Regions from separate parts of the Streptomyces sp. NPDC059861 genome, predicted to be linked through region 1. Evidence: predicted binding sites of a transcription regulator. Region 1 holds the regulator's gene; each other region holds the start of a gene.
What was found. Region 1 encodes HrcA, which represses chaperone genes, less so after heat shock. Its sites were predicted from a motif close to TTNGCACTCNGNNNNNCNGAGTGCNAA; they were not measured.

Region 1 (9,847 bases):
GGGCATCGTATCGTCGCCGGGTGCGCCCGCCGTGTGGCCGGCCGCGCCCATGCGGCGGAGTCGCACATCGAAACGGCCCCGCGCCCCTTACGTGGGCAAGCTCGGCGGAGTCTTCGCGGGACGCCCCTCCAACTCCTCCAGAGCCAGCCTTATGGCCTCGTCGAGCTGTACGTCCCGTTCCGCGGCGTAGTCCTGCGGGCGCTGCACGACCTCCACGTCCGGGTCCACGCCGTGGTTCTCGACGCCCCACTCGTAACCCTCCAGCCAGAAGGCGTACTTCGGCTGGGTGATCAGGGTGCCGTCCACCAGCCGGTAGCGGCTGTCGATGCCGATCACGCCGCCCCACGTCCGCACCCCGACGACCGGGCCGAGCCCGAGCGCCTTGATCGCCGCGTTGACGATGTCGCCGTCCGACCCGGAGAACTCGTTGGCGACGGCGACGACAGGCCCGCGCGGCGCGTCCTGCGGGTAGCTGTAGGGCCGCATGCCGCGCGGCACCGCCCAGCCGACGATCCGCCGGGCCAGCTTCTCCACCACCAGCTGTGAGGTGTGCCCGCCCCGGTTCTCCCGGACGTCCACGACGAGCCCCTCGCGGCCCACCTCCACCCGCAGGTCGCGGTGGATCTGCGCCCAGCCCGGCGCCTGCATGTCCGGCACGTGGAGATAGCCCAGCCGGCCGCCGGACCGCTCGTGCACGTACGCCCGCCGGTCCGCGACCCACGCGTGGTAGCGCAGCGGCTCCTCGTCGGCGACCGGTACGACGACGGCGTGCCGCACCTCGCCGCCGCCGGACGGCGAGATGGTCAGCTCGACCGCCTTGTCCGCCGTACCGACGAGCAGCGGCCCCGGACCGGTCACCGGATTTACCGCGCGTCCGGCCACCGCGACGATCGCGTCCCCGGCGCGCACCGCGACGCCGGGGGCGGCCAGCGGGGAGCGGGCCTCCGGATCGGAGGTCTCCGAGGGCAGGATGCGGTCGATGCGCCAGCTGCCGTCCGCGTGCCGGGAGATGTCCGCGCCGAGCAGTCCCTGCCGGGCGCCGTCGCCGTGTCCGCCGCGCGGGACGACGTAGGCGTGCGAGGTGCCCAGTTCGCCCTGCACCTCCCACAGGAGGTCCACCAGGTCGTCGTGGGTGGCGACCCGGTCCAGCACGGGCCGGTAGCGGTCGAGGACGCCGTCCCAGTCGACGCCGCTCATGTCCGGCCGCCAGAAGTGGTCACGCATGATGCGGCCGGTCTCTTCGTACATCTGCCGCCACTCGGCCGCCGGTTCGACGGTCTGGCGGACGCGGGTGAGGTCGACGGTGACGTTGGTGTCGCTGTCGTCGTCGCCGGAGGCGCGCCGGTCGCTCGGTACGACCTTCAGCCGGCCGTCGGTCCACAGCAGCACCCGCTTGCCGTCGCCGCTGACCGCGAAGTGGTCGGCGTCGGCCGCGAGGTGCTCCAGACGCTGCTGGGCGAGGTCGTAGCGCTCCAGCTCGGTCTTGGGGTCGGGGTCGTCCGGGGTGGCCCGGGCGGAGCCGAGGACGCCCTGCACGGGGTGCCGCAGCCACAGCACCCCGTCCTTCGCGGCGCGCAGGTTGGAGTAGCGCCCGGCCTCGACCGGGAAGGGCACGATCCGGTCGGCGAGGCCTTCGAGGTCGATCCGCGTCGTCGGCGTGCCCTCGCTGTCGGGGGTCTCGTCCTTGTCCGGCGTCTCGAAGGGACGGCCGTGCCGCTGCGGGCCGAACGGGGAGGGCGTGGTCGCGGACAGCGTGATCAGGTGCGGCCGGTCGCCGACCACGAACGCCAGGTCGAAGACGTGCTCGTCGTAGACCGGGTCGAAGGCGCGGTTGGACAGGAACGCGAGGTGCTTGCCGTCGGTGGTGAAGGCCGGGGCGTAGTCCTGGAAGCGCAGCGGGGTCGCCTCTGTGACCGACAGGTCGGTGGTGTTGGCGAGCTTCAACTGGCACAGCGGGCGCGGGCCGGGGTGGGACCAGGCGAGCCAGGCCGAGTCGGGCGAGAAGACCAGGCCGCGCACGTCGCCGTTCTCGCTGCGGTCGACCTCGCGCACCTCGCCGGTCTCCCGCTCGACGAGCAGCAGCCGTCCGTCGTGCGAGGCGACGGCGGCCCGGCTGCCGTCGGGAGCCATGGCGAGCCCGAGGACCCGGCCGAGCCGGCCGCCGGCGAGCCGGCGCGGGATCGAGCCCGGCGCCAGCCCGGAGGCGGGCGCGAACTCCAGGGCGTCCTCGCCCTCGGCGTCCGTCACCCACACCACCCACTCCTCGCCCTCGGCGCGGAACGTGCGGGGCAGCCGGGCCCGGACGCCGGGTTCGGCGGCGAGCGCGCGGGCGGGCCCGGAGCGGTGGGTCACCCAGTGCACGCCGCCGCGCACGGCGACCGCGCTGCCGCGCGCGGTGTGGTCGGGGGAGGCCGAGCCGAACCAGCGGGAGGCGTTCACCGGGTAGGGCTGGCGGTCGGTGCGCTGCCCGCCGGTCCGGATGTCGAGGCGGCGGGGCTCGGCGCCGTCGAGGTCGTCCAGCAGCCACAGCTCACCGGCGGAGGCGTACACGACGCGGGTGCCGTCACCCGCCGCGTGCCGGGCGTAGAAGCCTCCCCCACTCTCGGCTTCGCTCGAGCGGGAGGTGCCCCCAAGGGGGGTGTGCCGGCGCAGGTCGGAGCCGTCGGCGAGGGAGGAGTACAGCGCGCCGGTGCCCTCGTGGTCGCAGAGGAAGGCGATCCGGTCGCCGACCCAGACCGGGTACTCGATGTTCCCGTCGAGGTCCGCGTGCAGCCGTACGAACTCCCCGTCGCCCTCCGCGTCGATCCACAACTTGCCTGCCGTGCCGCCCCGGTAGCGCTTCCACGCGGCGGCCTCGCGGCCCATCGGCGCGGACAGCAGCACGGTGCGCGGGCCGTGGGCGACCTCGCCGACGGGGCCGTACGGCAGCCGCCGCGACGGTCCGCCGTCGAGCGGGAGGGCGTGCGCCCAGGTGCGGCGGAGGGTGGCCTGGCCGTGGGTGGTCAGGGCGAGGATCTGCCCGTCGGGGGTCCAGCCGCGCACCCGGGTCGTCCAACTGCCCCAGTACGTCAGTCGCTTGGCGGGGCCGCCGTCGACGGGCGCGACATGCACCTCCGGGGCGCCGTCGCGGGTGGAGGTCCAGGCGACGGTGGTGCCGTCGGGGGAGATACGTGGCTGGGTCACCGGCACGTTGTCGGCGCTGACCCGCCAGGCGCGCCCCCCGTCGAGCGGCGCGAGCCAGACGTCGTCCTCGGCGGTGAAGGCCACCAACTCGCCCTGGACATGCGGAAACCGGAGATACGCGGGCACTGCGGACTGGGTCACCAGGTCACCCTACGCAGGCACCCGGGTCCGCGCACAGGGGTTTGGATCACTTGCGTCACCTGCTATTTGCCTTCGGGCCAGCATGTGGGGGCGCTTCGGCAGTAGACGGTCTTGGTGACGGTCACCGTCGTGGTGGGGCCGCCGCCCGGCGGGTTGCCGCCCACCGGCGGGGCGGAGGTGGCGTCGCAGTCACCCAGTCCGGTGACCCGGAACCACTCCCTGCCGTCGATCTTCGCGGTGAGGTCGCCGCGCACACAGGCGCCGCCGACCGCGCGCGTCACCTCGCCGGTGACGGTGATGTCCCTGCCGTCGGTGGTCCGCCCCTCGCAGTCGACGTCCGCGACGGTGCGGACGCTCGCCGACGGCGCCGACGCGCTCCGGTCCCCGAAGTCGGCCGTGCACGTCAGCCACCGCACATCGGCCTCGCGCCGCTCCAGCTCCCTCGTCACCAACTCGTCGGTCGTGTAGGCCACGGTCGCGGAACTCGGCGTCCCCGGCTCGCAGGCCACCAGCCCACCCGCACCGGCCACGACAACCACCACCGCACCGGCCGCCCGCCACCCACGAGGACGGCCCCGAATACACCGCGAAGCCCCCATGGCGGCAGCCTGCCACGCTCCCGCCCGCCCCGAAAGGGCACACCCGGCCACTCGGTGCCCGGCGCCGGCGTCGATGCAGGTGTCGTCAGACGTGCAGGAGTTGCCACTCCTGGAGTTCCACCAGGTTGCCTTCCGGGTCCTTGAGGTGGGCCACGCGCAGGCGTGGGGTCATGGGGGCCGGGCCGTGGAGGAGGGTGGCGCCGCGGGACGCGACGCGGTCGCAGTAGGTGTCGAGGTCGTCCACGCGCAGGACGACGAGGGAACGGTGGCCCGTGACGGTGTCGTTCACCTCGCCGAGCAGGTCGGCCATCGTCGCGCGGTCCTGGAGCGCGATGCCCGCCGAGCCGGTCGTGGGGCTGAACTTCTCGTACGGCCCCTCGGTCGCGCCGGACTGCGGCTTCAGGCCCAGGACGTCGGCGTAGAAGCGGTAGCAGGTGGCGAAGTCGCTGACCAGAAGTCTGACCTGGGCTAGTTCCATGGTGTCCTCCCGCGTGGGGATCAGGACCAGCGTCCGGTACGGCCGAGCAGCAGGGCCGCCGCCGCGGTACCGGCCGTCGAGGTGCGCAACACGGACGGCCCGAGGCGGTAGGCAGGCGCCCCGGCCTCGGCGAACAGGGACAACTCCTCGGGTGACACGCCCCCTTCGGGGCCGACGACCAGCATGATCTCGCCCTCGGTGGGCAGTTCGGCCGCGGCCAGCGGCTCCTCACCGCTCTCGTGCAGTACGGCGGCGAAGTCGGCCTTCGCCAGCAGCGCGGCGACCTGCTTGCTCGTCGCCGCGTCCGCGACCTCGGGGAAACGCACGCGCCGGGACTGCTTGCCGGCCTCGCGCGCGGTGGCCCGCCACTTGGCCAGGGCCTTGGCGCCGCGGTCGCCCTTCCACTGCGTGATGCAGCGGGACGCGGCCCACGGCACGATCGCGTCGACCCCGACCTCGGTCATCGTCTCCACGGCCAGCTCGCCCCGCTCCCCCTTGGGCAGTGCCTGGACGACCGTGACGCGCGGCTGGGCCGCCGGCTCCTCGGCCACCGAGTCCATGTGGACGATCAGCCGGTCCTTGCCCTCGGTGTCCACCACCACGCACTCCGCCCAGCGCCCGGCCCCGTCGGTGAGGACCACGTCCTCACCGGCCCGCAGCCGCTTCACGGAGACCGCGTGCCGCCCTTCGGGCCCGTCCAGGACGTACCGCCCGCCGCCGCCCGCGTCGAAGTGGTCGACGACGAACACCGGCGCGGTCATCCGGCACCGCCCCGGCCGGACAGCGCCGACCCGGCCTCGGCCAGCTCGGCCGCCAGCACCTCCACCAGCTGCCCGGCGGGCAGCTCCCGCGCCATCCGGTGCCCCTGGCCCGCCCACAGCGCCATGCCCTGCGCGTCGCCCGCCTTCGCGGCGGCCTTGCGGACCGGGGAGGTGAGGTGGTGGACCTCGGGATAGGCGGCGGGGGCGTACGGGCCGTGCTCGCGCAGGAAGCGGTTGACCAGGCCGCGGGCGGGGCGGCCGGAGAACGCGCGGGTGAGTGCCGTACGCACGAAGAGCGGGTTGGTCAGTGCCTGCTTGTGCGCGGCGTTGGCGCCGGACTCGGCGGTGGCGAGGAACGCCGTGCCGAGTTGCGCCGCGCTCGCGCCGGCCGCCAGCACGGCGGCGATCTGGCTGCCGCGCATGATGCCGCCGGCGGCGATCAGCGGCAGGCCGACCGCCTCGCGGATCTCGCCCAGCAGGGAGAGCACACCGACGGCCGAGCCGTCGTTCTCGGGGATGTCCCGGTGGGTGCCCTGGTGGCCGCCGGCCTCGGCGCCCTGCACGATCACGCCGTCCGCGCCGGCCTGCTCGACGGCCCGGGCCTCGTCGGGGGAGGTGGCGGTGACCAGGGTGAACGTTCCGGCCCGGCGCAGGGCGTCGAGCACCTCACGGGAGGGGACGCCGAAGTGGAACGAGACCACCGGCACCGGGTTGTCCAGCAGCACCGCGAGCTTGGCCTCGTAGCCGTCGTCCCGGCCGCTGTCGGGGTCGCCCAGCTCGGTCTCGTACCACGCGGCCTCGCCGGCCAGCTGGTGGGCGTAGACGTCGACGGCGGCGGGCTCGGCGTACTCGGGCTGCGGCATGAACAGGTTCACGCCGAAGGGTCGGCCCGTCAGCCCCCGCAACTGCTTGATCTCCTGGTACATGCCGTCGGCCGTCTTGTAGCCGGCCGCGAGGAATCCCAGCCCGCCGGCCTCGGACACGGCCGCGGCGAGCTGCGGAACGGAGACGCCGCCCGCCATGGGGGCCTGCACGATCGGAAGTGGGACGAGATCGGTCAGTGCGGAGGACATGACGGCATGTTGTCACGTCCTCCGAACAAGTCCGAATCGGGCCTGCCACCCGGCATGGGCCGGCGGCAACCCGCGGAGCCCGCAGTCCCCGGCGTCCGCGAACGGGCCCGCCGACCGCCGGAACAACCCTTGCCGCCCCGGCCGGCCGGGCCCGCCCGGGGGACGCCCCCAGGCCCCCGGCCGGCCTCGGCAGCCGTGCCGCTCGCCCCGTCAGCGCCCGTTGAACGCGTCCTTCAACCGCGAGAACAACCCTTGCTGCCCCGGCTGGAACTGGCCCGTGGGCCGTTCCTCCCCGCGCAGCTTGGCCAGCTCGCGCAGCAGGCGCTCCTGCTCCACGTCCAGCTTGGTCGGGGTCTGGACCTCGACGTGGACGATGAGGTCGCCGCGTCCGCCGCCGCGCAGGTGGGTCACGCCCCGGCCGTGCAGCGGGATCGACTGGCCGGACTGGGTGCCCGGGCGGATGTCGACCTCCTCCATGCCGTCCAGGGTCTCCAGCGGCACCTTCGTGCCGAGGGAGGCCGCCGTCATCGGGATCGTGACCGTGCAGTGCAGGTCGTCGCCGCGGCGCTGGAAGGTCTGGTGCGGCAGCTCGTGGATCTCGACGTAGAGGTCACCGGCGGGACCGCCACCGGGCCCGACCTCGCCCTCACCGGCGAGCTGGATGCGCGTGCCGTTGTCGACACCGGCCGGGATCTTGACCGTCAGGGTGCGGCGGGACCGCACCCGGCCGTCGCCCGCGCACTCCGGGCACGGGTTCGGAACCACGGTGCCGAAGCCCTGGCACTGCGGGCAGGGGCGCGAGGTCATGACCTGACCCAGGAAGGACCGCGTGACCTGCGACACCTCACCACGGCCGCGGCACATGTCACACGTCTGCGCCGACGTACCCGGCGCCGCGCCCTCGCCGCTGCACGTGGAGCAGACGATGGCCGTGTCGCCCTGGATGTCCTTCGTCGTGCCGAAGGCCGCCTCGTCCAGCTCGATCTCGATACGGATCATCGCGTCCTGGCCCCGGCGGGTGCGCGAGCGCGGCCCGCGCTGCGACGCCGTACCGAAGAACGCGTCCATGATGTCCGAGAAGTTCCCGAAGCCACCCGCGCCGAAGCCGCCCGCGCCACCGGCGCCGCCGGCCTGCGACAGGGGGTCGCCGCCGAGGTCGTAGACCTGCTTCTTCTGCGGATCCGAGAGCACCTCGTAAGCGGCGTTGATCTCCTTGAACCGCTCCTGGGTCTTCGGATCCGGGTTCACGTCCGGATGCAGCTCGCGTGCGAGCCGCCGGAAGGCCTTCTTGATCTCTTCCTGCGACGCGTCGCGGCGCACGCCGAGGACGGCGTAGTAGTCCGTGGCCACTTACGACTCCGCCAGGATCTGTCCGACGTACCGTGCCACTGCGCGTACCGCTCCCATCGTTCCCGGGTAATCCATGCGGGTCGGTCCGACCACGCCGAGCTTGGCAACCGCCTCGCCGCCCGAACCGTAGCCCACCGACACCACCGACGTGGAGTTGAGTCCCTCATGGGCGTTCTCGTGCCCGATGCGCACGGTCATGCCCGAATCCTTCGCCTCGCCAAGCAACTTGAGGAGGACGACCTGCTCCTCCAACGCCTCCAGCACCGGCCGGATGGTGAGGGGGAAGTCATGTCCGAAGCGGGTGAGATTGGCCGTACCGCCGATCACCAGCCGCTCCTCCGTCTCCTCGACAAGCGTCTCCAGCAGGGTGGAGAGCACCATCTGGACAGTGCTACGGTCCTCCGCCTCGAAGGCCTCGGGCAGATCCTGCACCAGTTGGGGCACATCCGAGAAACGGCGGCCCGCGACCCGGCTGTTCAGCCGCGCCCGCAGATCCGCCAGCGACGCCTCGCCGAACGGGGCCGGGCAGTCGACCATCCGCTGCTCGACCCGCCCGGTGTCCGTGATCAGCACCAGCATCACACGCGCGGGTGCCAGCGACAGCAGCTCCACGTGCCGCACGGTGGAGCGGGTCAGCGACGGGTACTGCACGACCGCGACCTGCCGCGTGAGCTGCGCGAGCAGCCGCACGGTCCGGGTCACCACGTCGTCCAGGTCGACGGCCCCGTCGAGGAAGTTCTGGATCGCGCGCCGCTCCGGCGCGGTCAGCGGCTTGACCTCGGCCAGCTTGTCCACGAAGAGCCGGTAGCCCTTGTCGGTCGGGATGCGCCCGGCGCTGGTGTGCGGCTGGGCGATGAACCCCTCGTCCTCCAGCGCCGCCATGTCGTTGCGGACCGTCGCCGGGGAGACGCCGAGACTGTGCCGTTCGGTGAGCGCCTTGGAGCCGACCGGCTCCTCCGTGCCGACGTAGTCCTGGACGATCGCACGCAGTACCTGCAGCCGTCGTTCACTGAGCATCCGCGCGCACCTCCAGTACGTCGTCCCTGGGCGCTCCCCCTGGCACTCGACGCACGCGAGTGCCAGTCTTACCGGCCCAGTGTACGGCCGTCCGGTACACCCCGGGCAAGGCCCGTCCTGCCAGGTCGTGCCGGACGGGGGGTACGGCAGGCCCTGTCGACCCTGTCGCCGTGCTCCCGATTCCGGACGTTCGCCCCCGGGCAGGCGCGAACACCCCGACAGGGCCTAGCGTCGCCGTATGAGCGTGACTTGGGAAGAGGTGGGCTGGGAGCGGCTCGCGAGCGGCGTCGGGCGGTGCCGGCTGCCCGGGTGGGACTGCACGGTGGGGCTGGTGACCGGCAGGGGCGCGGCGCTGCTGATCGACGCGGGGTCGAGCCTCGCCGAGGGGGCGGGGCTGCGGGCGCGGGCGGAGGCTCTGGCCGGGCATCGTGTGACCCATCTCGCGCTCACGCACCCTCACTTCGACCACGTCCTCGGCGCGGCGGCGTTCGCGGGCGCGGAGGTCTTCGGCGCGGTCGGCGCCGACACCGTGCTCGGCGGCCGGCGCGGCCGGGAGGAACTGCGCGCGGACGCCGTCCGGCACGGCCTCGACGCCGCGACCGCCCAGGAGGCGGCCGACACCCTGGTCGCGCCCCGCCACCTCGTCTGCGGCGAGTGGACCCTCGATCTGGGCCCCGGCCGCCAGGTCCTGCTGGCCAACGTGGGCCCGGCGCACACGCCGTACGACCTCGCCGTGCTGGTCCCCGGGGAGCGCGCGGGCGAACCCGAGGTGGTCTTCTGCGGCGACCTCGTCGAGGAGTCCGGCGAGCCGCAGGCGGGCCCCGACGCCGTACCGTCCCACTGGCCCGCCGCCCTCGACCGGCTGCTCGGCCTCGGCGGCGAGGACGCGCTGTACGTGCCCGGTCACGGTGCGGTCGTGGACGCCGCGTTCGTGCGGCGCCAGCGTGACGCCCTGGCCGCGCGGTTCGGCGTGTCGCACGAATGACGTAAGGAGCTGTCCATATCGTCATGCGAATGCGCCAGTATTCTCCGGACCTGACACCGCCGTGGAAGAAGCCCCGACCCGTGCCGGAGGTCCCCGCGGAGCCCGGACTCGTGGTCGAGGAGCCGGGCACCGGTTTCTGCGGCGCGGTGATCCGCTGCGAGGCGGGCACGGTGACCCTGGAGGACCGCTTCGGCAAGCACCGGGTCTTCCCGCTGGAGCCACGGGGGTTTCTGCTGGAGGGCCGCGTGGTGACGCTGGTG
Region 2 (9,847 bases), on a different contig from region 1:
GGCGGCGATCCTGGGCCAGCTGCAGTCGACGGCCACGACGGCGGAGAGCTCGGCGGCGGGGTAGCGCCGTTGTCGGTGGGGGCGGCTACCGTGCGGAGCATGGACCGGGAGCAGCTCGCGCGACGGGAACAGGACATCCTCGCCCTGGAGCGCCGTGGCTTCCCGGGCCCCGGCGCCAAGGAGCGCGCGATACGCGAGGAGCTGGGCCTGGCCCCCGTCCGCTACTACCAGCTGCTCAACGCCCTGCTCGACGACCCCCGCGCGCTGGCGCACGACCCGGTGACGGTCAACCGGCTGCGGCGGATACGGGAGCGACGCCGTGCGGAGCGCCAGGCCGACGGCGCCTAGGGCCGCCCGGCGTGCACCGCCGGGCGGGCACCGGGTCGATAAGGTCGCCGTATGGGCAGCCACGAGACCGAAACCGGCAAGACTCTCCCGACGCCCGCCACCTCCGCCGGGCGGGCCGGGCTCGACGCGATCCTCGCGCGGCCCGGCAAGGCGGTGATCGCGCTCGACTTCGACGGGACCCTCGCCCCGATCGTGCCCGACCCCGAGCAGGCCCGAGCCCACCCGGACGCCGTACCGGCGCTCGCCGCCCTCGCCCCGAAGGTGGCCGCCGTCGCGGTGGTCACCGGCCGCCCGGCCGACGTCGCCGTACGCCACGGCGGCTTCGCGGGCGTCCCCGGCCTGGAGCACCTCGTCGTCCTCGGCCACTACGGGGCCGAGCGCTGGGACGCGGTCAGCGGCGAGGTCAGCGCCCCCGCCCCGCACCCCGGCGTCGCCGCCGTCCGTGAGGAACTGCCCGGACTGCTCGACCGCTCCGGCGCCGGGCCGGGCACGTGGACCGAGGACAAGGGCCGCGCGATCGCCGTCCACACCCGCCGTGCCGGGGACCCGCAGGCCGCGTTCGAGGCCCTGCGCACCCCCCTGACGGACCTCGCCACCCGGCACGGCCTGATCGTCGAGCCCGGCCGCCTGGTCCTCGAACTGCGCCCGCCCGGCATGGACAAGGGCGTGGCCCTGCTCGACTACGTCCGGGAGCTGGGCGCCGAGTCCGTCCTCTATGCCGGCGACGACCTCGGCGACCTCCCCGCCTACGCGGCGGTCGGCACGCTCCGCTCCGACGGCACCCCCGGCCTGCTGGTGTGCAGCGGCAGCGACGAGGTGACCGAACTGCGGGAGCGCGCCGACCTGGTGGTCGCGGGCCCGGAGGGCGTCGTGGAACTGCTCGCGGGACTCGCGGCCCATCTGAAGACGTGACCGCGCCCTGAGGCCCGCGGGGTCAGTCCGTCGGCCGGTCCCGCAGGGCGTGGAGCTGGTCGAGGAACCACTGGGACGGGGGCAGCGCCGTGGCGGTCGCCGCGAGCCGCTTGGCCCGTTCGGTGCGTTCGGCGGGGCGCATCGTCAGGGCCTCGTGGAGCGCTTCGGCCGTGCCGGTGACGTCGTACGGGTTCACCCCGATCGCGTCCTCGCGCAGCTCCTCGTAGGCCCCCGCCTCCCGGGACAGGACCAGCGCGCACCCCTCGTCGGAGACGACGGGCACCTCCTTGGCGACCAGGTTCATGCCGTCGCGGATCGGGTTCACCAGTGCCACGTCCGCGAGCCGGTAGGCGGCCAGCGAGCGGGCGAAGTCGTCCTTCACGTGCAGCACGACCGGCGTCCAGCCCGGCGTCCCGTACCGCTCGTTGATCTCCTCGGCCACCCGCTGCACCTCGGCCGTGTAGTCGCGGTACACGGCGAGGTCCTGCCGCGAGGGGTAGGCGAAGGCGACGTGCACCACCCGTTCGCGCCACTCGGGGCGGTCGTCGAGGAGCTGCCGGTAGGCCAGCAGCCCGCGCACGATGTTCTTGGACAGCTCCGTCCGGTCGACACGGACGATTGTCTTCCGGCCCTCGCCGACCTCCGTGCGCAGTGCGGTCATCCGTTCCTCGACGTCCGGCTCGTGCGACCGCTGCCGCAGGAAGTCGGCGTCGGCCCCGAGCCCGTGCACGCCGACCCGGGTCTCGCCGAGCCCGTCGGCGAACGCCTCGCAGCACGCCGTGAAGGCGTCCGCCCACCGCCGGGTGAGGAAGCCGAGCCGGTCCGCGCCCAGCATGCCCCGCAGCACCTGCCCGGCGATGTCGTCCGGCAGCAACCGGAAGTACTCCGGCGGCGCCCACGGCGTGTGCGAGAAGTGGCTGATCCGCACGTCCGGCCGCAGCTCGCGCAGCATTCCCGGCACCAGCGTCAGGTGGTAGTCCTGCACCAGCACCGCCGCACCCTCGGCGGCCTCCTGGGCCAGCGCCTCGGCGAACGAGCGGTTGTAGGCCTCGTACGACGCCCACTGCCGCCGGAACTCCGCGTCGAAGACCGGCTCCAGCGGCGTCTGGTACAGCATGTGGTGCACGAACCACAGCACGGAGTTGGCGACGCCGTTGTACGCGTCGGCGTGCACGTCGGCCGCGATGTCCAGCATCCGCACGCCGGACTCCCCGACGCCGCGCCGCACCGCCTCGCGGTCGCCGTCGCCGAGGGCGGAGCACACCCACAGCGCGCCGGCGTCCGGGCCGATCGCGGAGAGGCCGGAGACGAGCCCGCCGCCACCACGTCTGGCGTGCAGCGAGCCGTCGTCACGCACCTCGTACGAGACCGGGCCCCGGTTGGAGGCGACCAGTACCTGCGCAGGACCGTACGTCGAAGCCATACGCCTCAACCTAGCCCTCTCCTGATCCGCTCAAACGTACGGTTCGAGCCCGAAACGGGACCGTATACAGCCGTATCCCACGGTCAGGCCACCTTCCGGGCCGCGTACTCCGCGATCTCCACCATCGGCGGCCGCTCCTCCGTGTCCACGGAGTACGTCCGCGGCTCGAACCCGTCCTCCACCCGCTCGAACTGGGTGAGGCAGGGGCGGACGAGCTGGCCGCGGGCCAGCCGCAGCTGGGCCGTGCGGTAGATCGCCGCCGCCATCCGGCCCAGCGCCTGTCCGTCCTGGTGCCGGTGCTTGCGCACTCCGACGTCCACCTGGGCGAGGGCGTCGAGCCCGACCAGATGCAAGGAGTCCACCAGCATGCCCAGCTCCACGCCGTACCCGACCGGGAACGGCAGTTGCTCCAGCAGCGAGCGCCGGGCCGCGTACTCGCCGCCGAGCGGCTGGACGAAGCCGGCCAGCTGCGGCCAGTGCAGGTTCAGCAGCGGGCGGGCCATCAGCTCGGTCACCCGGCCGCCCTGCCCGGCCGCGTTGCCCAGGGGACGGTCGTACATCCCCTTCACGAGGGCGATGTCGGGGTCGGTGAGCAGCGGGCCGACGATGCCCGTGACGAAGTCCGAGGAGAACTCCCTCAGGTCCGCGTCGATGAAGCAGACGATGTCGCCGCGGGTGACGAGCAGGGAGCGCCACAGCACCTCGCCCTTGCCGGGGACGGGCGGGATGCGCGCGAGTATCGCGTCGCGGTGCGCCACCCGGGCGCCCGCAGCGGCGGCCACCTCGGAGGTGCGGTCGGTCGAGCCGGAGTCGACCACGACGATCTCGTCGACCAGCGGGACCTGTTCCATGAGGTCGTGCCGGATCGCGGCGACGATGTCGCCGACGGTCTCCTCCTCGTTGAGCGCGGGCAGCACGACACTGATCGACTGGCCCGTGCCGCGCTTCGCGGCCAGGATCTTGTGGAGCGGACGGTCGGCCAGCGACCAGGAGCGGGTGCTCAGCCAGCGCTCGACTTCCTCCAGCACAGTCCGGTGCTCCTCTGCGTTCTCTCGGCGAGCGGACGTTTTCTGTGATCCATCTCGCGGTTCGGACGACTATCTCAACTGTCCTGGCCTTCGGTTACAGTCTTGAACAACGCTGGTGACCATCGCATGTCGGGGGTCGTCGGCTCTCACCACCGCACAACAACCACATACAGCTCATCCAGAGGGGCAGAGGGAAACGGCCCGTTGAAGCCCCGGCAACCCTCCAGTCGGTTCTCGTAGATCGTTCTCGATCGTTCCGCGAGGCTCCCGGCTAGGGAAGGTGCCAATTCCGTCTCACGGCGAGATGCGTCGTGAGGAAGATGAGGAGAAAGGGCCTCGCCTCACATGGCTGTGCAGACTGTCGAAAGCAGCACCAGCAACCCCACCGTCGACCTCGGTCCCGCCGCGGCGCTGTCCTGCCGCGAATGCGGCCACCGTGTTCCGCTCGGCCCGGTCTTCGCCTGCGAGGAGTGTTTCGGCCCGCTGGAGATCGCATACGACTTCTCCGCGTACGACGCCGAGGAGCTCCGCAAGCGCATCGAGGCGGGCCCGGCGAACATCTGGCGTTACGCGCCGCTGCTGCCCGTCCCGGCCGACGTGGCCGGCAAGCCGAACCTGAACCCCGGCTGGACCGAGCTGGTCCAGGCCGACCGCCTCGCCGGTGAACTCGGCGTCGAGCCCGGCAAGCTGTTCGTCAAGGACGACTCCGGCAACCCGACCCACTCCTTCAAGGACCGGGTGGTCGCCCAGGCACTGGAGGCCGCGCGGGCCTTCGGTTTCACCACCCTCTCCTGCTCGTCCACCGGCAACCTCGCGGGCGCCGTGGGCGCCGCCGCCGCCCGGGCCGGCTTCCGCTCCTGCGTGTTCATCCCGCACGACCTGGAGCAGGGCAAGGTCGTCATGGCCGCGGTCTACGGCGGCGAACTCGTCGGCATCGAGGGCAACTACGACGACGTGAACCGTTTCTGCTCCGAGCTGATCGGCGACCCGGCCGGCGAGGGCTGGGGTTTCGTCAACGTCAACCTGCGGCCGTACTACGCGGAGGGGTCCAAGACCCTGGCGTACGAGATCTGCGAGCAGCTCGGCTGGCGGCTGCCCGACCAGATCGTGGTGCCGATCGCCTCCGGCTCCCAGCTCACGAAGATCGACAAGGGACTGCAGGAGCTGATCGAGCTCGGGCTCGTCGAGGACCGGCCGTACAAGATCTTCGGGGCGCAGGCGGAAGGCTGCTCGCCGGTGTCGACCGCGTTCAAGTCGGGGCACGACGTCGTCCGGCCGCAGAAGCCGCACACCATCGCCAAGTCGCTGGCCATCGGTAACCCGGCCGACGGACCGTACGTGCTGGACATCGCGCGGCGCACCGGCGGCGCGGTGGAGGACGTGACGGACGAGCAGGTCGTGGACGCGATCAAGCTGCTCGCGCGGACCGAAGGGATCTTCGCCGAGACGGCGGGCGGGGTGACCGTCGGGGTCACGCGCAAGCTGGTCGAACTCGGTGTGCTGGACCCGTCGCTGACGACCGTCGTGCTGAACACCGGGGACGGCCTGAAGACGCTGGACGCGGTGGCGGGTACGGGTCTGACGGCCACCATCCGGCCCAGCCTGGAGTCGTTCCGCGAGGCTGGACTCGTCTGAACCGTCATGCTGCGGGCCGGTGGGGGCCGGCCGCGCAGTTCCCCCGTGCCCCAGGTCCGTCATTCCACCGGAGGTCTCAACGTGAGCGTCACCGTCCGCATCCCCACGATCCTGCGCACCTACACCGGCGGCCAGGCCGAGGTCCCCGCCGAGGGGGCGAACCTCGGTGAGGTGATCGCCGATCTGGAGAAGAACCACACCGGTATCGCCGCCCGGGTCCTGGACGACCAGGGCAAGCTGCGGCGTTTCGTCAACGTGTACGTCGACGACGACGACGTCCGCTTCGAGCAGGGCCTGGAGACGGCCACTCCGGACGGCGTCGGCGTGTCCATCATTCCGGCGGTCGCCGGCGGCTGAACGGCCCGCTGAAACCGCCCGCGCATTACCGTGAGTAACTCCGATTACTCAATGTTCATCGAACTGCCCCCTCCGTGAGAGAAGCGGAGGGGGCAATTCAGTGTGGTTGAGCGCGGTAGAGTTGGGGAACGCGTCGCGGCCCCACATGCCGGGCGCATATGAGTTCCGGCTCCGATGCGATGAGAAGTAGCCAAAGTGTGTGGCTCTTTTGCGTCTTTCATTCCTTTTATGGAGCCCGACTTGCCCTGAATCCGGGCGAATTCTCCGCAAATTACCGACCGTCGACGCCCAGATTTCTCGTCCGATTGACCTGTTGCAGACGGCAGTTGGACAGATACATTCAGCCGCGGTCGACGCGTTCCGGCGCACGCCCCTCAGCAAATGGCGGGCGAGGTCTGACCCGGATCCGCGAAGTGTGGATCTGTGCAAGGGCCAGTAATAGGGGAGTTAGGCATGGCTCAGGGCACCGTCAAGTGGTTCAACGCGGAGAAGGGGTACGGCTTCATCGCGGTCGACGGTGGTGCGGACGTCTTCGTCCACTACAGCGCGATCCAGATGGACGGCTACCGGACCCTCGAAGAGGGTCAGCGGGTCGAGTTCGAGATCTCGCAGGGCCAGAAGGGCCCGCAGGCCGACATGGTTCGTCTCACCGCTTAAGCGCGCGACCACCGTATGTGACATTTCTGTTCGAAGGGCCCGTGCCTCCCCGGAGGCGCGGGCCCTTCGGCGTGCGTGGCCGGGGCGTGTCCGCGGGCGGCGCAGACCTCGCCCGGATCCGGGGAGGCGCTTGCACTCGGCAGGGGCGAGTGCTAATCATTGGCGTTAGCACTCTGAAGGTGAGAGTGACAAAGAAGGACCGGGTCGGTGAGGCCGCAAGCCGTGTGGGGCAAGGAACCACGGGGCAGGCGAGCCGTCCGTCGCGGGCGCGGGCGCGGTCCGAAGGAATCACCCCCAGTCCTGGAGGGACCACTTCACATGGCCAAGATCATCGCGTTCGACGAGGAGGCGCGGCGCGGCCTCGAGCGCGGCATGAACCAGCTCGCGGACGCCGTGAAGGTGACGCTCGGCCCCAAGGGCCGCAACGTCGTCCTCGAGAAGAAGTGGGGCGCCCCCACGATCACCAACGATGGTGTCTCCATCGCCAAGGAGATCGAGCTCGAGGACCCGTACGAGAAGATCGGCGCCGAGCTGGTCAAGGAAGTCGCCAAGAAGACGGACGACGTCGCCGGCGACGGTACGACCACCGCCACCGTTCTCGCCCAGGCGCTGGTCCGCGAGGGCCTGCGCAACGTGGCCGCCGGTGCCAACCCGATGGCTCTGAAGCGCGGTATCGAGAAGGCCGTCGAGGCCGTCTCCGGTGCGCTGCTCGACCAGGCCAAGGAGGTCGAGACCAAGGAGCAGATCGCCTCCACGGCCTCCATCTCCGCCGCCGACACCCAGATCGGCGAGCTCATCGCCGAGGCGATGGACAAGGTCGGCAAGGAAGGCGTCATCACCGTCGAGGAGTCCCAGACTTTCGGTCTGGAGCTGGAGCTCACCGAGGGTATGCGCTTCGACAAGGGCTACATCTCGGCGTACTTCGCCACCGACATGGAGCGCATGGAGGCGGTGCTGGAGGACCCGTACATCCTCATCGCCAACTCCAAGGTCTCCAACGTCAAGGACCTGCTCCCGCTCCTGGAGAAGGTCATGCAGTCGGGCAAGCCGCTGCTGATCATCGCCGAGGACGTCGAGGGCGAGGCCCTGTCGACCCTGGTCGTCAACAAGATCCGTGGCACCTTCAAGTCCGTCGCCGTCAAGGCCCCGGGCTTCGGTGACCGCCGCAAGGCCATGCTCGGCGACATCGCCATCCTCACGGGCGGCGAGGTCATCTCCGAGGAGGTCGGCCTCAAGCTGGAGAACGCGACCCTGGACCTCCTGGGCCGCGCCCGCAAGGTCGTCATCACCAAGGACGAGACCACCATCGTCGACGGCGCCGGCTCCGCCGACCAGGTCGCCGGCCGGGTCAACCAGATCCGCGCCGAGATCGAGAACAGCGACTCGGACTACGACCGCGAGAAGCTCCAGGAGCGTCTGGCGAAGCTGGCCGGCGGCGTGGCCGTCATCAAGGCCGGTGCCGCCACCGAGGTCGAGCTCAAGGAGCGCAAGCACCGCATCGAGGACGCCGTTCGCAACGCGAAGGCGGCCGTCGAGGAGGGCATCGTCGCCGGTGGTGGCGTGGCCCTGCTCCAGGCCTCCACGGTCTTCGAGAAGCTGGACCTCGAGGGTGACGAGGCGACCGGCGCCAACGCCGTGAAGCTCGCCCTGGAGGCCCCGCTCAAGCAGATCGCCGTCAACGGTGGTCTCGAGGGTGGCGTCATCGTCGAGAAGGTGCGCAACCTGCCCGTCGGCCACGGTCTGAACGCCGCGACCGGCGAGTACGTCGACATGATCGCCGAGGGCATCATCGACCCGGCGAAGGTGACCCGCTCTGCCCTGCAGAACGCCGCCTCCATCGCCGCGCTCTTCCTCACCACCGAGGCCGTCATCGCCGACAAGCCGGAGAAGGCCGCGGCCCCGGCCGGCGGCGGCATGCCGGGCGGTGACATGGACTTCTGATCCCTCAGAGGATCGGACCCGTCCGTAAGTACCGAGGGCGGCACTCCCTGGAGACAGGGGGTGCCGCCCTCGGGCGTTCTCAGTCCGCGGGGGCGTAGTGCGAGGCGACGGCGGGCTGGCCGGTCCAGTTCGGCCCCGCCGCCGGGTCGGCGCCCAGGTAACGGAACGGCAGCCGCACCGCGCGCCCGCCGCGCAGGGTGAGCCGGTGGTGCCGGGGGCCGTAGCCGAATCCGGCCCGCCGCAGCGCCGCGACCGCCGCCCGGCCGGCCGGTGAGCCGTCCGCGTCGCGTATCGAGTCCGGGTCGAAGTGCGCGATCAGCAGCCCGTCCGGGGCGAGCCAGGAGGCGGCGCGGGCGAGCAGCCCGACCTGGTCGCCGACGTAGTGCAGCCCGTGCACACAGGTGATCAGGTCGTACGTCCGTACCGGCGTCCAGGTCGCGACCGAGGCGACGACCTCCCGCACGGTGGGCGGGGCCGGCGCGGGGACGAGTGGACCCACCAGGTCGACGCCGGTGAGCACGGCGTCGGAGGGCAGGACCGAGGCCGCCTCGCGCAGGGCGCGGCCCTCGCCGCTGCACAGGTCCAGCCAGGACGGCGCGGGACGGCCGGTCAGCCGGCGCAGGGGGTCGAGGCCCAGCTCGCGGGTGTAGCTGTTGACGCCGGCGAGGCCGCGCTCCCGGTTCATCGTGTTGTTGGCCACCACGGCGGATCGCCCCAGCTCCTGCGGGGGCACCAGGGCGGCGGGCTTCGTCATACGGGCATTCTTCCGCCCGGACGTGCTGCCTGTGAGTGGCCCGGATCACATGAAGTCGTGCGGGACGGCCCGGAATGGCGGGCGGCGGAGGGCGGTTGTCGCGGAAGTGTGCTTCTATGCATACGCATAATTCGCATACGCATGAGTCTCCCGTGAAGCACGTGCGTGTGCCCGACCGCCGACCGGCAACCCCGAGGAGCCCCCACGTGACCGTCACCGCCTCCCCCGACATCTCCCGAGCGGCCCAGGTCCTCGCCCGGCCCTTCACCGTGGGCGGCCTGACCGTCCCCAACCGGATCGTGATGGCGCCGATGACCCGCAAGTTCTCGCCGGGCGGCATCCCCGGCGCGGACGTGGCCTCGTACTACTCCCGGCGCGCCGGCGCGGGCGTGGGTCTGATCGTCACCGAGGGCACCTACGTCGGGCACGAGTCGGCCGGGGAGAGCGACGACGTGCCGCGCTTCCACGGCGAGGAGCAGCTGGCGGGGTGGGCGAAGGTCGCCGAGGAGGTGCACGCGGCGGGCGGGAAGATCGTGCCGCAGCTGTGGCACATCGGCATGGTGCGCCGTCAGGGTCAGCCTCCGTACCCCGAGGCGCCCGCGGTCGGTCCGTCCGGCGTGCGGACGGACGGCACCGAGGGGACCGGCCGGGTGATGACCCAGCAGGACCTGGACGACGTCGTCCTGGCCTTCGCCGAGGCGGCCGCGGCGGCCGAGCGGATCGGCTTCGACGGCGTCGAGCTGCACGGGGCCCACGGCTATCTCATCGACCAGTTCCTGTGGGCCGGCACCA
Region 3 (9,847 bases), on a different contig from region 1:
GCGACGTCGCAGTCGCCGGCCCGCAGCTTGTCGACGGACTGGGGCGGCTCGGCCTCCTCCAGGGACACCCGGGTGCCCGGATGTGCGGCACGCAGGGCGGCGAGGGCGGTCGGCACGAGCGTGGAGCTGCCGCTGGGGAAGGACACCAGCCGGACCCGCCCGGCGCGCAGCCCGGCGATCGCGGCGACCTCCTCCTCGGCCGCGGTGAGCCCGGCGATGATGCCCGCGGCGTGCCGTACGAGCGCCTCGCCGGCCTGCGTCAGCCGCATCTCCCGTCCGGTGCGCACCAGCAGGGGCGTGCCCACGGAGGTCTCCAGCGCCTTCATCTGCTGGCTGACGGCGGGCTGTGTGCAGCCCAGCTCGCGCCCCGCCGCGGAGAAGGAGCCGGTGGCGGCGACGGCGCGCAGGACGCGCAGATGACGAGCCTCGATCACCCTTCAAGCATAAGCGAGTCTTGGGTGTCACGGGTAATAATGCGTGGACGCTTTGACCCTTGTCGCCTACCGTTCCGCCATGAGGCTTCTGTCTGTGAACCTGGGCCGCGCGAAGGCCGTCACCTACACGGACCACCCCCAGGGCATCACCGGGATCGACAAGCGCCCGGTCGACGAACCCGTACGCGTGGCGGCACCCGGCCCCAAGGGCGTCGGGGCGAGCGGGCTGGCCGGGGACGCGGTGTGCCACACCCGCCATCACGGCGGCGACGACCAGGCCGTGTACGCGATGGCGCGCGAGGACCTCGACGCGTGGGAGCGCGAGCTGGGGCGCCCCCTGACCAACGGCTGCTTCGGCGAGAACCTCACGACGTCGGGCCTCGACGTCTCCGGGGCGCTGATCGGCGAGCGCTGGCGGATCGGGCGCGAGGTGCTGCTGGAGATCACCTCGCCGCGGATCCCCTGCCGGACCTTCCAGGGCCATCTGGATGAACGGGGATGGGTGAAGCGGTTCACGCGGCGGGCGGCTCCGGGGGCGTATCTGCGCGTGCTGGAGCCCGGCGAGATCCGTGCGGGCGACCCGGTCGAGATCGTGCACCGGCCGGCCCATGAGGTAAGCGTCGCGCTGGCGTTCCGCGCGGGGACGACGGAGCGGAGGCTGCTGCCGCGGCTGCTGGTGGCCGGCGCGGCCCTGCACCCGGAGTGGCTGGACATGGCGAGCGGGTACGCGGCGCCCCAGGACGCCTGACCGCAGGTCACGAGGGTGTAACCCGCTAAAACTTCACTGTCGGCGCCCGTCGGCGCGCAGCCCGGGTCACTACCCTTGGTCCATGACAACGGCTCTGATTACGGGATCGACCGCGGGAATCGGCGCCGCGTTCGCGCGGCGGCTGGCGGCGGACGGGCACAACCTCGTCCTGGTGGCCCGCGACACCAAACGCCTCCGCGAGCAGGCGACCGAACTGCACGACCGGCACGGCATCGAGGCCGAGGTCCTCGGCGCCGACCTGGCGACCGACGCCGGCATCGAGGCGGTCGCCTCCCGTCTCGCCGACCGCAAGAACCCCGTCGACCTCCTGATCAACAACGCCGGTTTCGGCAACAAGGGCCGCTATCTCGACGTCTCCATGGCCGACGAGCTGAAGATGCTCAAGGTGCACTGCGAGGCCGTCCTGCGACTGACGTCGGCGGCGACCGACGCGATGCGGGAGCGGGGCCGCGGCGGCGTCGTGAACGTCGCCTCGGTCGCGGCGTTCCTGCCGCGCGGCACCTACGGTGCGTCCAAGGCCTGGGTCGTCCAGTTCACCCAGGGCGCGGCCCGCGACCTGGCGGGCACCGGCGTACGGCTGATGGCGCTGTGCCCCGGCTTCGTCCGCACCGAGTTCCACGAGCGGGCCGGCATGGGCACGGACAACATCCCGGGCTGGATGTGGCTCGACGCGGACAAGCTGGTGGCCTCGGCCCTCGCGGACCTGGCCCGCGGCAAGACGCTCTCGGTCCCGGACCCCCGCTACAAGGCCCTCATGGGTGTGGTGAAGGTGGCGCCGCGCGGACTGCTCGGCGGCGTCAGCTCGCGGGCGGGACGGAAGTACGGGCCTCAGTAGCCGGTGTCACCGCGCTCCGGCCGTGGTCGCGGGGCCGCCGCTCCTCGGCGGCGGCCAGGCGCCGGGCGGACCTGGTGGGACAATGGAGCCGTGCACCGGAACCCAGGGGGGACGGGAGGCGGGCCATGACATTCGTGCAGGTCATCGACTGCAAGACCACCCGGTTCCAGGAGCTGGATCGGCTGATGGACGCCTGGGTCGAGCAGACCAAGGGCAAGCGGACCGCGACGCACAGTCTCATCGGGAAGGACCGGGGCGACGCGTCGCACTTCATCGAGATAGTGGAGTTCCCGTCGTACGAGGAAGCGATGCGGAACTCGACCCTCCCGGAGACCGACCGGATCTTTCAGGACATGATCGCCCTGTGCGACGAGATGCCGACGTTCACCGATCTGGACGTGATCCGGGACGAGCAGTTGTCCAGCGCCACGGTCCGGCGGTTCTTCGACCTGGCGGGGACGCCCGGTCAGCTGCCGCCGCTGGACGAGGTGATGACGGAGCACTACCGCGGTCATGATCCGGCGAACGTGGAGGACACGATCGGGATGGATCACGTCCGGCGCGAGATGCGGGTCTGGCGGGACGGGTTCGACTTCGCCTTCAGCATCGAGGATCTGATCGCCGAGGGCGACCGGGTGTGCGCGCGGTGGTTCTGGAAGGGCACGCACAAGGGCGAGTTCCTGGGGATCGCGGCCACCGGGAAGGCCGTCACGATGACGGGTACCACGGTCTTCCGGTGCGGCGGGGACGGGAAGCTCGCCGAGGGATGGTGGGAGTACGACCGGCTGGGGCTGATGGAACAGCTGGGCGTCCTCGACGAGATGGAGCGATAGGGCCGCCGAACAGGTACAGGCCGAACAGGTACGGACAGACCCGCGAGGGGAAACAACGAGGCCCGGCACCCATCGGGTGCCGGGCCTCGCCAGGTGTGGCTGAGGTCAGTGCGCGTGGCCGTGGCCGTGGCCCGCGGCCTCCGGCTCCTCTTCCTTCTTCTCGACGACCAGGGTCTCGGTCGTCAGCAGCAGGGAGGCGATGGAGGCGGCGTTCTCCAGGGCGGAGCGGGTGACCTTGACCGGGTCGATGACGCCGGACTTGATCAGGTCGCCGTACTCACCGGTGGCGGCGTTGTAGCCGCTGCCCTTCTCCAGCTCGGCGACCTTGGAGACGATGACGTAGCCCTCCAGGCCGGCGTTCTCGGCGATCCAGCGCAGCGGCTCGACGGCGGCGCGGCGGACGACGGCGACACCGGTGGCCTCGTCGCCCTCCTTGCCGAGGTTGTCGTCGAGCACCTTCACGGCGTGGACGAGCGCGGAGCCACCACCGGAGACGATGCCCTCCTCGACCGCGGCGCGGGTCGCGGAGATGGCGTCCTCCAGACGGTGCTTCTTCTCCTTGAGCTCGACCTCGGTCGCGGCGCCGACCTTGATCACGCACACGCCGCCGGCCAGCTTCGCGAGGCGCTCCTGGAGCTTCTCGCGGTCCCAGTCGGAGTCCGTGGCCTCGATCTCGGCCTTGATCTGCGCGATGCGGCCCTCGACGTCGGCCTTCTTGCCGGCACCGTCGACGATCGTGGTGTCGTCCTTGGTGACGGTGACGCGGCGGGCGCTGCCGAGGATGTCCAGACCGACCTGGTCGAGCTTGAGGCCGACCTCCTCGGAGATGACCGTGGCGCCGGTGAGGGTCGCCATGTCCTGGAGCATCGCCTTGCGGCGGTCGCCGAAGCCGGGGGCCTTCACCGCGGTGGCGTTGAAGGTGCCGCGGATCTTGTTCACGACGAGGGTGGAGAGGGCCTCGCCCTCGACGTCCTCGGCGATGATCAGCAGCGGCTTCGAGGCGTTGCTCTGGATGATCTTCTCCAGCAGCGGCAGGAGGTCCGCGATCGCGGAGATCTTGCCCTGGTGGATGAGGATGTACGGGTCGTCGAGGACGGCCTCCATACGCTCCTGGTCCGTCACGAAGTACGGCGACAGGTAGCCCTTGTCGAAGGCCATGCCCTCGGTGAAGTCCAGCTCCAGACCGAAGGTGTTGGACTCCTCGACGGTGATGACACCGTCCTTGCCGACCTTGTCCATCGCTTCGGCGATCAGCTCGCCGACCTGCTGGTCCTGGGCGGACAGCGCGGCGACGGCGGCGATGTCGGACTTCTCGTCGATCGGGCGGGCGGAGGCCAGCAGGTCCTCGGAGACGGCCTTGACCGCGGCGTCGATGCCCTTCTTCAGGGCGGCCGGGGAGGCGCCGGCGGCGACGTTCTTCAGGCCCTCACGGACCAGCGCCTGGGCCAGGACGGTCGCGGTGGTCGTACCGTCACCCGCGATGTCGTTGGTCTTGGTCGCCACCTCCTTCACCAGCTGGGCGCCGAGGTTCTCGAAGGGGTCCTCGACCTCGACCTCGCGGGCGATGGTGACGCCGTCGTTGGTGATGGTGGGGGCGCCGAACTTCTTGTCGATGACGACGTTGCGGCCCCTGGGGCCGATCGTCACCTTCACCGTGTCGGCGAGCTTGTTGACGCCGCGCTCGAGGGCGCGACGGGCGTCCTCGTCGAACTTCAGGATCTTCGCCATGGCAGCGGGAGCCCTCTCGGAAAGTCTGCGGTAAATGAACTGCGCCCCGGACGCCCGGCTTCGTTATCGGTCGCGGGGGCCAGGGGCGCAGCTCAAACGGTGTGCTGTGGGTGAACTACTTCTCGATGATCGCGAGGACGTCGCGAGCCGAGAGGACGAGGTACTCCTCGCCGTTGTACTTCACCTCGGTGCCGCCGTACTTGCTGTAGAGAACGACGTCGCCGACGGAGACGTCGAGCGGAAGACGGTTGCCGTCCTCGAAGCGGCCCGGGCCCACGGCCAGGACGACGCCCTCCTGGGGCTTCTCCTTGGCGGTGTCCGGAATGACCAGGCCAGAGGCGGTGGTCTGCTCGGCGTCGAGCGGCTGGACCACGATGCGGTCCTCGAGCGGCTTGATGGCAACCTTGGAGCTGGTGGTCGTCACGATCCGACCTCCCCCTTCGGAGATCTCACGGGGTTAACTGTCTGAGGTGGCGACCAGGTGGATCCGTCGTCGCGGGTGCCGGACCTGCCCGTCGCTGTGTTGGCACTCTCCAGTGGGGAGTGCCAGAGCCGAGACTATGACTGCGGTTAGCACTCGGTCAAGCGGAGTGCCAATTCGCCGCGGCGCGTCGGCCGTGGCGACCGGTGCCGCACCTCAGAGGTAGTCCTCCAGCCGCCCCACCGTCAGCCCCGCCTCCTGGACCCGCCGGAGCAGGAGGGTCGTGCGTTCGCGGAGCATGGGCTCGGGCGTCTCGGTCGAGGGGACCGAGACGATGTCACCCGGGCGCAGGCGGACGGGGCCCTTCGTGAAGGTGAGATCGGCCGCGTTCATCGTGGCGCGCCACAGGACGATCGCCTTGATGCCGCAGTCCGCGGCCGCCTTCCGGGTCGTCGTGTCGTACGTGCCGTAGGGCGGGCGGAACAGATGGGGGCGGACGCCGAAGCGGACGCGGAGCTTCTGCTGCTGGCCGCAGATTTCGGCGCGCTGGCCGGCGTACGGCAGCCCGCGCAGGGCGGCGTGGTCGAGGGTGTGGTTCTGGACGCTCGCGCCGACAGAGCGGAGCCGCGCGAAGTGGCCGTAGCCGGGGCCGACGACGCTGTCCGTGAGGAACATGCTGACCGGCAGGCGCAGTTCGCGGACCATGTCGACGAAGCGCGGGTCCTTCTCGGCGCCGTCGTCGAAGGTGAGGAAGACGACCTTGCGGGAGGTCGGGATGCGGTCCAGGACCGGGGCGAGCCCGTCCACCGGCCGGGCGGGGTGACGCAGCGGCGAGGGCGGTGGGGAGAGCGGCGCGGACAGCCCCCAGCGGCGGTGGGGCGGGGGCTGCGAGGCCGCGGAGCCGGGTGCCGCCCCCGCCTCCACGGACCGCCCGTGCGGGCCGTCGGGCAGGGCGCAGCCGGCGAGCAGGGCCAGCAGCAGCGCGACCCCGGCCGTCCACCCGCGCCGAATCACAGGTAGTCCTCCAGGCGGCCCACCGCGTAGCCCTTCGCCGTGACCTTGTCGAGGAAGACTCGGATCATGTCGGGCATCTCGCCGGCCCAGTCGTCGGTGCCCCGGAAGTGGCTGAGGACGATGTCGCCGGGGTGGATGTCGCGGTCCCACTCGCGGTAGTCCCAGCGGTCCACGAAGACCTCCTCGTTCCACAGCGGGACGTGGGTGACGCCGCAGTCCTTGGCGGCGTGCAGGGTGTCGGAGTTGTAGTTGCCGTAGGGCGGGCGGAACAGGAGCGGGCGTTTGCCGTAGCGCTCCTCGATGACATCCTGCATGCCGCAGATCTCGCTCTTCTGCTCCTCGTAGGACAGGCCGGGCAGGTAGGGGTGGTTGAGGGTGTGGTTGTTCAGGGTGACTCCCCTGGCCTGCATCTTCCGGAAGTAGCCGTAGTCCTCGCTCACCAGGTAGTCGCTGAGGAACGCGGTGTACGGGATCTTCAGGTCGCTCATCATCCGCAGGAACGCCGGGTCCTTCTCGGCGCCGTCGTCGATGGTGAGGAAGACGACCTTCTCCTTGGTGGGGACGGTGGTGAAGACCGGCGGGAGCCCCTGCTCCTCGTGTCCGTCCACCTCGAAGCCGTCGCGGGTGGTGATCTGCGGTTTCCGGGCGGGCGGTGCCGGTGCCCGCAGCGGGGTCTCCTTCAGGCCCCAGCGCTTCGCGGCGGCGACCCGGGCGGCCTGCTCGGCGCGGAGTTTGGCGGCGTATCCGTCCAGGGCGCGGGCCGGAGGGGCCTTGAGGGGCGGCGGCGCCTCGGTGCTCCGCGTGCACCCCGAGGCGATGGCGGCGGCGGTCAGTACGGCGACCCCCGCCATGGTCGTCGTGGCCCTCCGGCGGCCATTCGGCCCTTTTTTGTCATTTTGTACTACTAGTTCCATGGGGCCGGATCCTCCCAGGCCCCGCCCCCGAACCCCCGCTGACACCGCCGCCGGAGGCGGACCATCCACCGACTGGCCGACAATGTCCCGGTGAACGACCTCGCCCCTCTCCTCACCCCCGAAGGCCGGGCCCTCCTCGACGAGGTGCGCGGCACCGACCCCGCCCAGGAACTCGCCGTCGCCACCCGGCTGCGCCGCGACCATCCGGCCGATCTGGTGTCGGCGGCCCTCGGCCAGGCGCGGCTGCGACAGCGTGCGGTGGCCAAGTTCGGGACGGCGGACGCGGAGCGCATGTACTTCACGCCCAACGGGGTCGAGCAGTCGACACGGGCGAGCGTGGCGACGTATCGCGCGCGGCGCTTCGTCGAGCTGGGCGTGACCTCCGTGGCCGACCTGTGCTGCGGGATCGGCGGCGACGCGATCGCCCTCGCCCGCGCCGGGATCCGCGTCCTCGCCGTGGACCGCGACCCGCTGACGGCGGCCGTCGCGCGGGCGAACGCCGAGGCGCTGGGCCTGGACGGGCTCGTCGAGGTGCGCGAGGCGGACGTCAGCGAGGTGGACGTGTCGGCGTACGGCGCGGTCTTCGTGGATCCGGCGCGCCGCGGCGGGCGGGGCCGGATCTTCGACCCGGAGGCCTACTCGCCGCCCCTGTCCTGGGCGGTCCGGGCGGCCGCGACCGCCCCGCACGCCGCGCTCAAGGTCGCGCCCGGCATCCCCCACGAGGCGGTGCCCGACGCCGCCGAGGCGGAGTGGATCTCGGACGGCGGGGACGTGAAGGAGGCGGTGCTGTGGTTCGGCACCGAGCCCGGCCTGGTGCGCGCCACCCTCCTCCCCGGCCCGCGCACCCTGCGCTCGCGCGGCCTGCCGAATCCGGCGGTACGCCCCGTCGGGCGCTATCTGTACGAGCCCGACGGCGCCGTCGTCCGCGCCCATCTGGTCGCCGAGGTGGCCGCCGAGGTCGGTGGCGGGCTGGTCGACGAGACCATCGCGTACGTCACCTCCGACGAAGCGCACCCGACGCCGTACGCCTCCGCCTACGAGATCACCGACCGGCTCCCCTTCAACGTCAAGAGGTTGAAGGCCCTGCTGCGGGAGCGGGAGGTGGGGGTCCTGACCGTGAAGAAGCGGGGCTCGGCGGTCGAGCCGGAGGAACTGCGCAGGAAGGTGAAGCCGCAGGGCCCCCACTCCGCGACGGTGTTCCTGACCCGGGTCGCGGGGGCCCCGACGATGCTGATCGGCCACCCGGCGAACTGACCGGCCCCTCGGCGGCCACAGCCGCGGTCAGCCGCAGTCGGCCGCCCGGCGCAGCAGCAGCTCACGCTCCCGCCCGTTGCGGGCCAGTGCCGCCGCGCGCTCGAACTCCGCGCGGGCCTCCTTCGCGCGGCCCAGCCGGTTCAGCAGGTCTCCGCGGACGCTCGGCAGGAGGTGGTAGTCGCGCAGGGCGGGTACGGCGGACAGGGCGTCGACCATCTCCAGGGCGCGGGAGGGGCCTTCGGCCATGGAGACGGCCACCGCTCGGTTGAGTTCGACGACCGGCGACGGGGCGCGGGCGGCGAGCAGGCCGTACAGCGTCGCGATGCGCGGCCAGTCGGTCTCCTCGTACGTGTACGCGTGGGCGTGACACGCGGCGATGGCGGCCTGGAGGGCATACGGGCCCGGGGCGCCGGTGGCGGTGGCGCCGGCGCGGGTCAGGGCCGTGATGCCGCGGGCGACGAGGAGGCGGTTCCAGCGGCGCCGGTTCTGGTCCCTGAGGAGCACGGGTTCGCCGTGCGGGCCGGTGCGGGCGGCGGTGCGGGACGCCTGGAACTCCAGGAGCGCGGTCAGGCCGTGGACCTCGGGCTCCTTCGGCATCAGACCGGACAGCACGCGCGCCAGGCGCAGGGCGTCCTCGCACAGGCCGGGCCGCAGGAGATCGTCGCCGGCCGTGGCGGCGTAACCCTCGTTGAAGATCAGGTAGATGACGTCCAGGACGGAGGACAGGCGCGCCTCGCGGTCGGGGCCGTAGGGCACCTCGAAGGCGATGTTCCTCTTCGCGAGCGTGCGCTTGGCGCGGACGACGCGCTGGGCGACCGTCGCCTCCGGGACCAGGAAGGCGCGGGCGATCTCGGGTGTCGTCAGGCCGCCGAGCAGGCGCAGGGTGAGGGCGATGCGGGCCTCGGAGGACAGCACCGGGTGGCAGGCCGTGAAGACCAGCCTCAGCAGGTCGTCGTCGATGTCGTCCGGGTCGGCGGGCTCCTCGGGCGGGGTCGCGCCCGGCAGGTCCCGGCCGATCTCCTGGAGCTTGCGGGCGTAGTTCTCCCGGCGCCGGACCAGGTCGACGGCGCGATGCCGGGCGGTGGTCATGAGCCAGGCGCCGGGGTTGTCGGGCACGCCGTCCCGCGGCCACTGCTCCAGCGCCGCGACCAGGGCGTCCTGTGCGAGTTCCTCGGCGATGCCGACGTCCCGGACGATCCGGGCGACGGCGGCGATGACCCGGGGCGACTCGATACGGAAGACGGTCCCGACGGTGTCCCGGGCGGCGTCCGCGGTGCCGCCCGGGGCGGCGGTGGGCTGTGGTTCCACAGCCCACCATCGAACACCCCGCGCGGCCCCGGGCCAAGCGGGACCGGGGTGGACTCAGCCCTCGACGACCTCGCGCACCTCGCAGGTCACCGTCCAGTGCGCCTCGTGCACCTTCAGGAACCGCTTGGTCCACTCGATCGCCTCGGCCATGTCCTTGGCCTGCACCAGGGCGTAGCCGCCGACGACCTCCTTGGTCTCGGTGAACGGCCCGTCGGTGACGGAGATCTGCCCGTCCTCGTAACGCACCCGGGTGCCCTGCGCGGACGGCGTCAGCCCGGCGGTGTCGAGCAGCACACCGGCCTTGGTCATCTCCTCGATCAGCTCCCCCATCCGCTGC

Region 2: groL (chaperonin GroEL) is a predicted target of HrcA. The motif match lies at 6,490-6,516, and genes of this name have one in related genera.
Region 3: groES (co-chaperone GroES) is a predicted target of HrcA. The motif match lies at 5,170-5,196, and genes of this name have one in related genera.

Annotation. Positions count from the first base shown of each region.
Region 1 is NZ_JBHWJQ010000013.1:93,013-102,859, reverse strand. Features, by position in the region: gene ACFV6X_RS14425 (S41 family peptidase) at 88-3,324, opposite strand; gene ACFV6X_RS14420 (hypothetical protein) at 3,387-3,923, opposite strand; gene ACFV6X_RS14415 (VOC family protein) at 4,009-4,401, opposite strand; gene ACFV6X_RS14410 (16S rRNA (uracil(1498)-N(3))-methyltransferase) at 4,422-5,162, opposite strand; gene ACFV6X_RS14405 (nitronate monooxygenase) at 5,159-6,235, opposite strand; gene dnaJ (molecular chaperone DnaJ) at 6,446-7,585, opposite strand; gene hrcA (heat-inducible transcriptional repressor HrcA) at 7,586-8,602, opposite strand; gene ACFV6X_RS14390 (MBL fold metallo-hydrolase) at 8,841-9,587, shown strand; gene ACFV6X_RS14385 (DUF3097 domain-containing protein) at 9,617-9,847, shown strand, end outside.
Region 2 is NZ_JBHWJQ010000007.1:120,699-130,545, reverse strand. Features, by position in the region: gene ACFV6X_RS08730 (extracellular solute-binding protein) at 1-64, shown strand, start outside; gene ACFV6X_RS08725 (DUF3263 domain-containing protein) at 100-348, shown strand; gene otsB (trehalose-phosphatase) at 400-1,260, shown strand; gene ACFV6X_RS08715 (trehalose-6-phosphate synthase) at 1,283-2,683, opposite strand; gene ACFV6X_RS08710 (glucosyl-3-phosphoglycerate synthase) at 2,767-3,711, opposite strand; SAM riboswitch class I at 3,883-4,038, shown strand; gene thrC (threonine synthase) at 4,057-5,346, shown strand; gene ACFV6X_RS08700 (MoaD/ThiS family protein) at 5,428-5,703, shown strand; gene ACFV6X_RS08695 (cold-shock protein) at 6,157-6,360, shown strand; gene groL (chaperonin GroEL) at 6,679-8,301, shown strand; gene ACFV6X_RS08685 (class I SAM-dependent methyltransferase) at 8,381-9,055, opposite strand; gene ACFV6X_RS08680 (NADH:flavin oxidoreductase) at 9,262-9,847, shown strand, end outside.
Region 3 is NZ_JBHWJQ010000009.1:190,388-200,234, forward strand. Features, by position in the region: gene ACFV6X_RS11195 (LysR family transcriptional regulator) at 1-434, opposite strand, end outside; gene ACFV6X_RS11200 (MOSC domain-containing protein) at 514-1,182, shown strand; gene ACFV6X_RS11205 (SDR family NAD(P)-dependent oxidoreductase) at 1,265-2,038, shown strand; gene ACFV6X_RS11210 (ester cyclase) at 2,164-2,871, shown strand; gene groL (chaperonin GroEL) at 2,977-4,599, opposite strand; gene groES (co-chaperone GroES) at 4,715-5,023, opposite strand; gene ACFV6X_RS11225 (polysaccharide deacetylase family protein) at 5,237-6,031, opposite strand; gene ACFV6X_RS11230 (polysaccharide deacetylase family protein) at 6,031-6,885, opposite strand; gene ACFV6X_RS11235 (methyltransferase domain-containing protein) at 7,039-8,202, shown strand; gene ACFV6X_RS11240 (RNA polymerase sigma factor) at 8,230-9,510, opposite strand; gene ACFV6X_RS11245 (YciI family protein) at 9,565-9,847, opposite strand, start outside.